2 regions of the Azoarcus sp. Soil_N_20 genome follow, and region 1 is predicted to be linked to the other one. Evidence: riboswitches for the same ligand, from Rfam matches in the RefSeq annotation. Region 1 holds a riboswitch; the other holds the start of a gene.
The links. Region 1 has a riboswitch for cobalamin ahead of AC3A35_RS00545 (TonB-dependent receptor domain-containing protein). Riboswitches for the same ligand answer to the same signal wherever they lie in the genome.
Positions count from the first base shown of each region.

Region 1 (5,463 bases):
CCGCGAATGAAGACATTCGAATTGGAGCCCGGCCCCCCGTTGGCGCTGACCTGCACGCCGGGCAGCGCCCGCAGCACCTCGATCAGGGAAGAGTGCCCGGCGCGCTGAATGTCCTCGCGCTCCAGCACCTGGACGCTCGCAAGACTGTCTTCTGCGCGCTGACGCTGACGGGTGGCGGTGACCACGACCGACTCGAGGGCCGGCTCGTCAGACGCGGAAGCAGCGGAAATGGACAGGGGCACGGCCGCCGCAAAGCTCGCGCAGAGCATCGAATAGCGAATAGGGATCATGAGTGAACACCTAGCGCGGCGCGTAACGAACGGCGATGAAAGCGCTGGCCCCCGCCGTGGAGAACCCGCGGGCAAGCTGATACTCCTTGTCGAACACGTTGTTCGCCCGCAACTCGAGCCGCAGTTCGGGCGTCAAGGCGTGATGGAGCCAGGCGTTGACGATGCCGTACCCGCTCAGACGCTGCCCGTCTTCGCGTGCGCTCTGCCCGCGCCACTCCACACCCCAGGTCCATTTTCCGATGTTGCGGTCGATCCCCAGCGATGCGCTGCGTTTCGCCCGCCGGATGAGTCGTTCACCGGTGTCCTCGTCTTTCGCATCGAGCAGATCGATCGTCGCCCGCACTCGGTAATCGAACACCATGGCGCTCGCGCCCCACTCCACCCCCTTCAGCCTGGCCTTGCCGACGTTCTCTGGCGTGTTGCCCCACTGGATGAGGTTCTCCACCCTGTTGTCGTAGTAGGTCGCATGCGTGCTGAACCGGTCGTGCTCCCAGACCACGCCAAGCTCGCGATTGAGAGACTCCTCGGGCTTCAGGTCCGGATTGCCGCCGAAACAGCCGAACGGAGGGAAACAGGCGAGCGGGAAATACAGGTCGTTGAAGGTCGGCGCCTTGAATGCGGTCCCGACGCTGCCACGTACCTTCCACTGTGGCAGAAACTGGTAGCCGTAGGCGATCAGACCCGTCGTCTTGCCGCCGAACTGCGAGTTGTCATCGTGACGGGCGTTGATTTGCAGGTGATGCTTGTCGAACTGTCCGCCCCATCCGATCAAGGCCGAATTCACCAGGCGCCGGTCGCGCTCGAAGGTGCCCGTGGTATCGATGCGCTGCTCGAGGTGCTCATAAGCTGCGAGCAGCGAACCGCCCCCCACGGCGATGTCGTTCTGCCACATGAACTGGGTCTGCACCGTGTCGAACCGGTCGGCCGGCGCCGACGTGGACCGGGTGTGCGAGCGGTCTTCGCTAGTGCCGAGGCGCAGCGTACTGATCCACGCGTCCGCGAGCTTGTTGCGCAGGTAGACACCCGCGCTGTCCAGGCCCTTGTCCACATAGGAGTTGAACGGCTGATCGGCGTCGAACCAGTTGCGCCCCTCGGAATGAAACAGCGTGAGCCCGAGCTCGTCGTCCTCGCGCAGGCCCAGCGCAGCCGAAGCGCTCAGGTAGTCGTTGTGGAAACCGTCGCGATCGAGGTCCGCTGCGGTAGAGACCTGCGGACGAGCATTGAAGCCATCGGTCCGGTCGCGTCCCGCCGACAGGCTGTAGCGCAAGCGCTCTTCCCCTCCGGCGAGGGACGCGCCGAGCGTATAGGTGCGCTCGGTGCCGGCACCGACACGGACACTCGGATGGAAGCCCGCTTCGCCCTTGCGCGTGAAGATCTGGATCACGCCGCCGATCGCGTCCGAACCATAAAGCGCGCTCGCCGGTCCGCGCAGGATCTCGATGCGCTCGATGAGGGCGGTCGGAATCACCTCCAGCGAGGGTTGTCCGGTGGTGGCGGAACCGACCCGCATGCCATCGATGAGCACCAGCGTATGCCCGGAATTGGCGCCACGGATGAATACACCCGTGTTTGCACCCGGGCCACCCGTACTGCTTACCTGGATACCGGCCTGCGAGGCCAGGAGTTCGATGAGCGTGCTGTGCCCGGCGCGCTCGATCTGCTCGCGCCCGATCACGTCGATACTGAAAAGGGCCTCATCGGCACGCTGTTGCTGACGGCTGGCGGTAACGACGACATTGTCCAGTTCGGTTTCGGCCGCTGCCTGCAGGGGCACGACCATCGCTGCCGCGAGTGCGGCACAAGAAACACGGATTCTCACTGATTTTCTCCCGGCCCCACGGTTTGCGTCCCCGCACCGCGTGAAGCGATTGCCAAGGACATGCCAGGGAGAGAACCGAAGAGAGCCGCAAGCCGCCTGCACCCGTCGTCGCCACCCCGCGACACATCCGCCATTTCGCATTTGGGCCGGTATCCGGGCTCATGAGCGGTGCCGGTCAGAATCGACCGGACCCGACGCATCGCCTTCCCGGGCAAACGACACCCAGTGGCTTTTCGATGCGCCTTACGCTCACTTACCGTTGCGGGGGCAGCACAGGCATTGCGCGCCAGAAGCGACGCTCACCTGTTTCCCGTTTAACCCTCGGGCGAGAACCGCCTCCGGGCACCACAAACGCGCTACCCCTTTCGGGGCAGTGGGGGCGGATGATACCGTGTCCGGCCTTGTCGTGCACTGCAAAATCGATACCACCAATGACCTGCGAACTCATCCTCGGCGGCGCCCGCTCCGGCAAGAGCCGCCATGCCGAACAGCGCGCACGTGAATCGGGCCTCGCCGTCACCGTGATCGCCACCGCGGAAGCCGGTGACGAGGAGATGGCCAGCCGCATCCGTCGCCACCAGGCGGACCGTCCGCGGCAGTGGCGCACCGTCGAGACCCCGGTCGCACTGGCCGCGGCGCTGCGCCGCGAGGCCGCAGCCGATCGCTGCGTGATCGTGGACTGCCTCACATTGTGGTTGTGCAACCTTCTCACCGGCGCCGAGAAGCTGCCCCCCGCCGCCACCGCCGATGCCTTGCCGCTGTTCGGCCGCGAACGCGACGCCCTGCTCGCTGCCCTGCCGACCTTGCCCGGCAGAATCCTGTTGGTCGCCAATGAAGTCGGCCTCGGACTGGTGCCAGACAGTGCGCTCGGCCGCCTGTTCCGCGACGAGGCCGGACGCCTCAACCAGGCGATCGCGGCCGCATGCCCACGGGTGGTTTTCGTTGCCGCCGGCCTGCCGCTGATGCTGAAGGGCGGCTGACCCGCCGTGCTACCATCCGCCGCGCCCGCCTCTCACCGCCCTCGCAGGACAGCCATGCACTTCCGGATCAGCGCTCCCGACCACGCCCTTGCCAGCTCGCTGCAACACAAGATCGACCAGAAGACCAAACCGCCTGGCGCCCTCGGACGCCTCGAGGCGCTGGCGCTGCAGATCGGCCTGATCCAGCACACCCTCGCCCCCGAACTGCGCCAGCCGCACATCATGGTGTTTGCCGGCGACCATGGCGCGGCCCGCGCCGGGGTGTCGGCCTTCCCGCAGGACGTGACCTGGCAGATGGTGGAGAACTTTCTTGCCGGCGGCGCCGCGATCAACGTGTTCAGCCGCCAGCTCGGACTCGGACTCACCGTGATCGACGCCGGCGTCAATCACGATTTCGGCCAGCGCCCCGGGTTGATCGGCGCCAAGATGGGCCCCGGCACCGCCAACTACCTGGAGCAGCCGGCGATGGCGGCCGAAGTGCGCGACGCCGCGCTCGCCCGCGGCCGCGAACTGGCTTATGCGCTCGCCGCCAACGGCTGCAACTGCGTCGGCTTCGGCGAGATGGGCATCGGCAACACCGCCGCCGCCTCGCTGCTGACCCACTGCCTGATCGGCACCACCGGCGGCGCCGACCTCGCCATCGTCACCGGCCGCGGCACCGGTCTGGACGATGCCGGGCTCGCGCGCAAGCTGGCCTTGCTGGAGCAGGCGCTGACCCGCGGCGGCCGCCCGGCCGACCCGCTCGCCGCACTTGCCGAATACGGCGGTTTCGAAATCGCGATGATGGCCGGCGCCATGCTCGGCGCCGCGGAAAAGCGCATGGTGCTGCTGATCGACGGCTTCATCGTCACCGCCGCGCTGCTTGTAGCCCAGCGCATCGCGCCGGACATCCTGCCCTATTGCGTGTTCGCCCACCGCTCGAAGGAGCCCGGCCACACCCTGCAACTCGCCCACCTCGGAGTCGAGCCGCTGATGGAACTCGACCTGCGCCTGGGCGAAGGCACCGGCGCCGCGCTCGCCTTCCCGCTGGTACAGGCCGCAGTCAACTTCCTCGGCGAGATGGCGAGCTTCGAATCGGCGGGGGTCAGCGGCAAGGCCTGAGCTCCCGATGCGCTACCAGCTCGAACTCTTCTTCACCGCGCTCGGCTTCTTCACCCGCTTGCCGGTGCCGGCCTGGGTGCCGTGGTCGCCGGAACGGCTCAATCACGCCGCGCGCTATTTCCCGCTGGTGGGCTGGGTGGTGGGCGCGATCGGCGCGCTCAGCTATCTTGCGCTCGCGCTGCTGCTGCCCGCCGCACTGGCGGTGATCCTGTCGATGGCGGTCACCATCCGTGCCACCGGCGCCTTTCACGAGGATGGCTGGGCCGACAGCTGCGACGGCCTCGGCGGCGGCTGGAGCAGGGCGCAGGTGCTGACGATCATGAAGGATTCGCGGATCGGCAGCTACGGCACGGTCGGCATGGTGCTGATGCTGGCGGCCAAGATGGTGGCGCTGATCGAGCTGGGCGCTCACGGCGACCCCGCGGTGGCGGTGGCATTGCTCGTGGCGCATCCGCTGTCGCGCCTGGCCTCGACCAGCCTGATCCACCTGCTGCCCTATGTGCGCGACGACGAGAGCTCCAAGTCGAAGCCGCTCGCCCGCCGCCTGAGCGCCCCGGAGCTCGCCATCGCCGGCGCCTTCGGGCTCTTGCCGCTGGCGCTGCTCGCACCGCTGGAGGCGCTGTGCGCCACGGGAGCGACGATCGCGGTCACCGCATGGGCCGCGCGCGTGTTCCTGCGCCGGCTCGGCGGCTACACCGGCGACCTCCTCGGCGCCACCCAGCAGGTCACCGAACTCGCCTGCTATCTCGGCATCCTGGTCGCATGGAACTCCATCTGATTCGTCATCCCCGGCCGGATGTGCCGCCCGGCGTGTGTTACGGTCAGTCCGATGTCGGCCTCGCGGAATCCGCAGCGGCGGTCGCCGACCGCCTGCGCCCGCTGCTGCCGGCGCGCTTCGCCTTGCATGCCAGCCCGCTTGCCCGCGCCCGCCTGCTCGCCGAAGCGCTCGGCACCCCGCAGCTCGATCCGCGATTGCAGGAAATCAGCTTCGGCGACTGGGAAGGTCGCCGCTTCGACGACATCGGCGCGGCGATCGACGAGTGGGCCCGCGATCCCGTTGGATTCCGGGCCCCGGGCGGCGAGTCCGCGCGCGACATGTCGGCACGGGTGTTGCAGTGGCTGGACGAACTGCGCACCGCCGACCCCGTCGACCCGGTGGTGATCGTCGCCCACGGCGGCCCGCTGCGCGCGCTCGCCGGCCACCTTCTCGGCCTGCCGGCCGAGCGCTGGCTGGGACTGGACTTCGCCTGCGGCCAGGTCACACGGCTCGATG
Region 1 covers NZ_JBDGKX010000001.1:100,946-106,408, reverse strand. Annotated here, with positions in the region: gene AC3A35_RS00550 (TonB-dependent receptor domain-containing protein) at 1-290, opposite strand, end outside; gene AC3A35_RS00545 (TonB-dependent receptor domain-containing protein) at 301-2,109, opposite strand; cobalamin riboswitch at 2,238-2,474, opposite strand; gene cobU (bifunctional adenosylcobinamide kinase/adenosylcobinamide-phosphate guanylyltransferase) at 2,541-3,089, shown strand; gene cobT (nicotinate-nucleotide--dimethylbenzimidazole phosphoribosyltransferase) at 3,144-4,190, shown strand; gene AC3A35_RS00530 (adenosylcobinamide-GDP ribazoletransferase) at 4,198-4,968, shown strand; gene cobC (alpha-ribazole phosphatase) at 4,953-5,463, shown strand, end outside.

Region 2 (5,463 bases), on a different contig from region 1:
GCGGTACGTTGAGGAAGGAGGCGCCGAAATTGGTCCCGCCCGGCGGATAGTTGTACACCATGGCGACCAGCTGCTTGTCCGCGGCTGGGCGCGAACGGAGCGCAAGCAGACGCTTCGCCTTTGCCACCACCGCGTCGGCCTGGCGCTCGATGAGCACGGTGCGTCGGCCCCGGTCGGCATGGGTGACCACCATCAGCGGATCGATCGCACCGGCGGCCTCGGGCTGGACCAGATAGAACGGGGTGTCGCCGAGCGACAGCCCTGCGGCGTCCTGTTCCCACGCCGCCTGATCGCCCTGGCGGTAGGGCTGGGTCGCCAGCACCGGGGTGGCCCAGCGCTCGAACAGCGGCTGCAGTGCGGCGGCCTGCGGGGTGAGCTGATGGACCACGATCAATCGCGGGTGCGGGGTGGGGGCCGCGGCTGCGGAGTCCTGCTCCAGCATGGCCGCGAGTCCGGCGCCATCGACCTGCTGGCCGAACACCGCATAGGCAAAGAGGCCCTGGTGCGCGAACCGCCGAAGCCAGTCGTCCAGCCAGTCGGTGGCGCCGTTGATGAAATGGTAGCGATGCACCAGCACCGCGACTGCGGGTTGGTCGCTGTAGCGGGGGACCGTGCCTTGCCAGGCCGCCAGTGCGTCGGCGTTGTCGAAGAAGTCCGGCGCATCGGGATGATAGAGGCCGCGCGCGGGCCACCGCCGCGGAGCCGGCAGATCCGGCACCGCAGCCTGGTCGATGGCGGCGGAGGCGAGCGTGAACGCGTGGCGGACGTTGGTTTCGCCCCCCGCGCGCAGATACTCGTCCATACGCCGTGCCGCACGGTCGGCCGGAGCTGCCGGCACTTCGGCGCTGATCCATACCACCCGCTCGGGATGACTGGCCGCGTGGGCGTCGAGCATGGAACCGAAGAGTTTGTGCAGCCGGGCATGGGCGCTTGCGTGAGGCACATCGACCCACACCAGGTCGGCCTGTGTCAGGGCCCGGGCCATGGCTTCGCGCTGTTCCGCGGCCTGCCCCGGGGTGTCACGCAGCGGATGGTCGAGGTGGCGGACCGTCCATCCTGCCGCAGCACCGAGACGTTCGATCATCGCGCTGCGCGCGGCAGGAGTGATGTCCGCCGTCACCCACAGCAGGTCGCGGGCGAGGGCGTTGCCGCTCGCGCACCAGAGGGCGATGCACAGCAGCCGGAGCAGCGTGTTCATCGGTCGTCACCTGCGCCCGGTTTCTCGCCCGCGGCACCATCCTCGGGGACATAGATGATGCTGCCATCGTGCAGGCGGTATGCAACGCCGGCACGCACGCCCTTGCCATCGCTGACGCTTCCACTGCCCTTGTAGCGGACTTCGCGTCCCTGCTCGGTGACCACGATCTCCATGTCCGGCTCGCCCGCCTTGTGCACCCGGGTGGGGTCGGGAGGGGCGGTCTGGCGCGTACTCGCCGCCACTGCAGCGAGCAGGGCGACCACCAGCACGAGGAACACGTCGACCAGATTGACGGCCGACAGCATCGGATCTTCATCGTCCTCGTCGAGCACCTTCAGATGCTTGAGACTCATGCCCGCACCTCACGGGCCTTGCGGATGGACAGCAATTCGGCCAGCAGCCAGCGCCGCCGCACCGAATAGACTACCAGGCCGACCGAAGCCGCTGCCAGCGCCAGTACCACGCCGGCAAAGGCGCCGCTGAATACCGCCAACGCTTCGTGCCCCTGGCCGGTGGCCACGCTTTGCAGCGCGGGGCCGAGCGGAATCATGGTCGCAATCAGTCCGAGCATCGGCGTGACCCGGCTCAGCAGCCGCAATGGCTCGATCTGGCGCAGTACCCGCATCTCCAGTTCTTCCATCGAATACCCGGCGTCACCGGGCAGGCAGGCATAGTCGGGCAGGCGCCAGCGTTGCCAGCCTTCCATCAGGGTCCTGCCGGCGACCCACAGGGCGTAGGTGAAGGCAAGCGCGACGAGGGTGAGTACCGGCCACAGCAGGGCTTGGGCGATCTGCAGAAAGCTTGCTTCTATCATTGTCGGTTTCCGGTGACGGGGGTCAGAAGGTGATGGCCGGAAACTTCGGCCTTACGGTGACGGTCTTGCGGCCGGCCGGTGCGCTCAGGCTGACCCTCAGCTGCTTGAGCCCGGCATGGTTACCGAACGCGGAGAAGACGATCGATTGCAGCGCGGACACCCGGGCACATTCGAACTCGAACGCATAGACGATGTTGGCAATGTCCGCCGATCGGTCCGCGGTCGCGAGATCCGGTGCAAGCTGTGAGCGGGCGACGGTGCAGGCCGCTTCGGCAGCGGGCTCGATGAACTTGTCGAGTTCGCCGAGACGGCCCTTCAGGAGATCGAGGGTCTGCTGTTGCGCGGGGGTCTTCGGTGGGTAGTCGAACCCGAGCAGGCTCTCCAGCGGGAAGTTGAATTCGCCCCTCAGTACATCGCCCTCGATGACGAGGGTCAGGGTGGCGTGCCCATGGGTGTGGTCGCCGTGGCCGAAGGCGGGCGTTGCGACAGTGGTTACGGTGGCGACGGCCACGGCGCAGGCGAGCGCCGTCAGCGGCGAACGGCCGGGTCGGATGGTCATGGTGATGAACTCGAAAAGTCGCCCTCACTGTCTTCCCCGACAGTGCGTGGGCACAAGGTTGCGGTTCGTCAGGCGAACCGCAACAGCCTTGTTGGCCGGTATCCGGGCTGGCGGCACACATTTCCATCGCCTTCCCGGGCGGATCTGATCGATCCCGGTTCCAGTGGCTGGGTGATGGAAGTGGCCCGGACATCGAATTCCGGGCCTGGCCGCTTACCGTTGCGGGGGCAGCGCAGGTTATCCCGCCCCGCGCAGCCGTTCGAGGCCGGGGGGACGAGACTCCTGCTTCCCGTTGAACTGTGCTCCCGGAAAGGAAGCACGAGCACCAACGGGCCTGATGTTAGCCGAATGCCGACCGAGTGTCAGCCGTGTCCGGTTCGCCCGCCACCGCGTTGCTACCGTCGCGCAAGGCCCGGACATCGCCGGCGAATGGCTTCGTCCGGAGCAGTTGCCGCGAATCCGGGCTTTCTACTTCGGAAAGACCCTGAAGTAGAAGGCCCGGCTGGCGTAGGCCATCACCGGCAGGGTGATCAGCAGCAGCGGCAGCACCAATGCGCTGATCATGATCACCACCGCAAGCACCACGGCCCAGCACATCATCACCGGAAAACGCGTGAACACTGCGCGGACGCTGGCGACGACGCCGGAGACGAGGTCGGCGCGCCGGTCGTGGATGAGCGGGATGGAGAACGCCGAGATGGTAAACAGAATGAAGGCCAGCACCGCACCCATGATCGAACTGAACAGGATGAAATCGCTTACCCGCGCGTCGGCCGGCAACATGCGGGCGAACCCGATCGGCTCGTGACCGACCATGAAACCATAGAGGGTTCCCGCATCGGTGAGCCAGATCAGGAACAGCAGCGCGCATACGAAGGAGACGACCCAGCCGCCTCGCGGCATGCGCCGGAACCCACGCGGGATGTCGGCGGCCACCGGCTTCCCGCCGGCGTGAAGGACGTCCGAAACCGAGAAGAAACCGGCCAGCAGTATCGGCCCGACCAGCATGAATCCACCCGCCAGTGAGAGGCTGAGCGGCGCGATCGACACCGCGTCGAGGACCAGAAACAGCATGCCGCCCAGAACGACGAACACGGCCGCGTAGGCCGCACTCAACATCGGCACGGCGCGGAACTGAGCCATCCCGACCGCGATCGACGACCACAGGTCGGCCAGACTGACCTGCGCCGGCTGCAGCGATCGCGCGGCCGGTCTGCTTTTCGGGTGTTCGGGAGCGGGTTCGGACATGGCAGAGCATCCTCGGTCGACACCGGAGGCCGCATCCGTCCGGCACGATGCGCGAGTGGGTGATTGGGTCATGAATCGCGCGACCGTGCGGCCGGTGACGATTCCGTTTCATGTCGATTGTGGGCGGCGCCGGCCGCAGCTGCCTTGATCGAAATCACATTCGGCGGGCGGCAGAACTCGTCCGGATGAGAGGTGTCCGTCTACGAGGCGTGGGCTGCTGCCCGCCCCGAGCACTGCATGTAGCCGGCGTAGGGCAGGCCACCCGCGGCGAAGGCCGCAGGGATACCGGGCTGGCGGGCGTCCGATGCGCAGGGAAGTTGCGTCCGGGTATCGAAGTCGCGATCACGCGCGCGTCTCCTCCGGGTGTTACCTTGGTTGCAGCGACCGTCGAATACCGGAGGCATGAACGTGTCGGAACGATCAGGATCCGATTTGCCGCACGATGTTGCCCGCCTGCTGAGCCTCGTCGACGACTTGCTGCGGGAGCTGCAGCCGCGTTCGCAGACGCGGGCCGGACTCGACAGTCTGTTCGACCGCGATCTGGGTCTGGACAGCCTTGCCCGGGTCGAACTGCTGGCGCGGGTGGAGCGCGGCTTCGACGTCCGCCTCCCGGCGGAAGTGCTGGGGGCGGCCGAAACGCCACGACAGCTCATCGACGCGATCGGAAACGCTGGGCATCGGTCCGCCCGCTCGGCGCTTGCGGGTGTGCGGCTGGCGATCCCGGAACAGGCCGAGGGCGTTCCGGCGGACGCCGCCACCCTGGTCGAGGTGCTCGACTGGCATGTGGCCCGCCACCCCGACCGCATACATGTCACCTTCTACCGCAGCGCGGACGAGACCGAGGCCCTGAGCTATGGGCAACTCGCCGATGCCGCCGCACGGGTTGCCGCGGCACTGATGCGCGTCGGCATCCGGCCGGGGCAGTGCGTGGCGATGATGCTGCCGTCGGGGCTGGATTTCTTCCGCAGCTTCTTCGGAATCCTGTTTGCCGGCGCCGTGCCGGTGCCGATCTATCCGCCGGCACGGCCGGCCCAACTCGAGGACCATCTGCGGCGACAGGCCGGCATCCTGCGCAATTGCGAGGCGCGCGTGCTGATCACCTTCGATCAGGTTCGCCCGCTCGCGCGCATGCTTGCAGGTCTGGCGCCGGCGCTCGATCGCGTATTGACGCCTGCCGATCTCGATGCCGCGCCGATGTCGCGCATGCCTGCCGATGGCGACGAGCTGGCACTGATCCAGTACACCTCCGGATCGACGGGCGACCCGAAGGGCGTGATGCTCAGCCATCGCAACTTGCTTGGCAACATCCGTGCGTGGGGGAGCGCGATCGGGCTGACCTCGACCGATGTCGCGGTGAGCTGGCTACCGCTTTACCACGACATGGGCTTGATCGGCGCGTGGCTGGGCAGCCTCTACTACGCCTGCCCGCTGATACTGATGTCGCCGCTGGATTTTCTGGCCCGACCCGAGCGTTGGCTGTGGGCCATCCATCACCATCGCGGCACGGTGACCGCGGCCCCCAACTTTGCGTTCGACCTCTGCGTTCGGCGTTTGTCCGACCAGCCACTGGAGGGGCTGGATCTGTCCAGCTGGCGGCTGGCGATCAATGGCGCCGAGCCGGTGAGCCCGGATTCGATGGCGCGT
Region 2 covers NZ_JBDGKX010000003.1:420,428-425,890, reverse strand. Annotated here, with positions in the region: gene cobN (cobaltochelatase subunit CobN) at 1-1,198, opposite strand, end outside; gene AC3A35_RS09265 (DUF2149 domain-containing protein) at 1,195-1,551, opposite strand; gene AC3A35_RS09260 (hypothetical protein) at 1,548-2,012, opposite strand; gene AC3A35_RS09255 (ZrgA family zinc uptake protein) at 2,035-2,571, opposite strand; cobalamin riboswitch at 2,648-2,916, opposite strand; gene AC3A35_RS09250 (DUF2189 domain-containing protein) at 3,040-3,819, opposite strand; gene AC3A35_RS09245 (AMP-binding protein) at 4,252-5,463, shown strand, end outside.
Region 2: it holds a riboswitch for cobalamin, as region 1 does, so the genes downstream of both, AC3A35_RS09255 (ZrgA family zinc uptake protein) here and AC3A35_RS00545 (TonB-dependent receptor domain-containing protein) in region 1, are expected to answer to the same signal.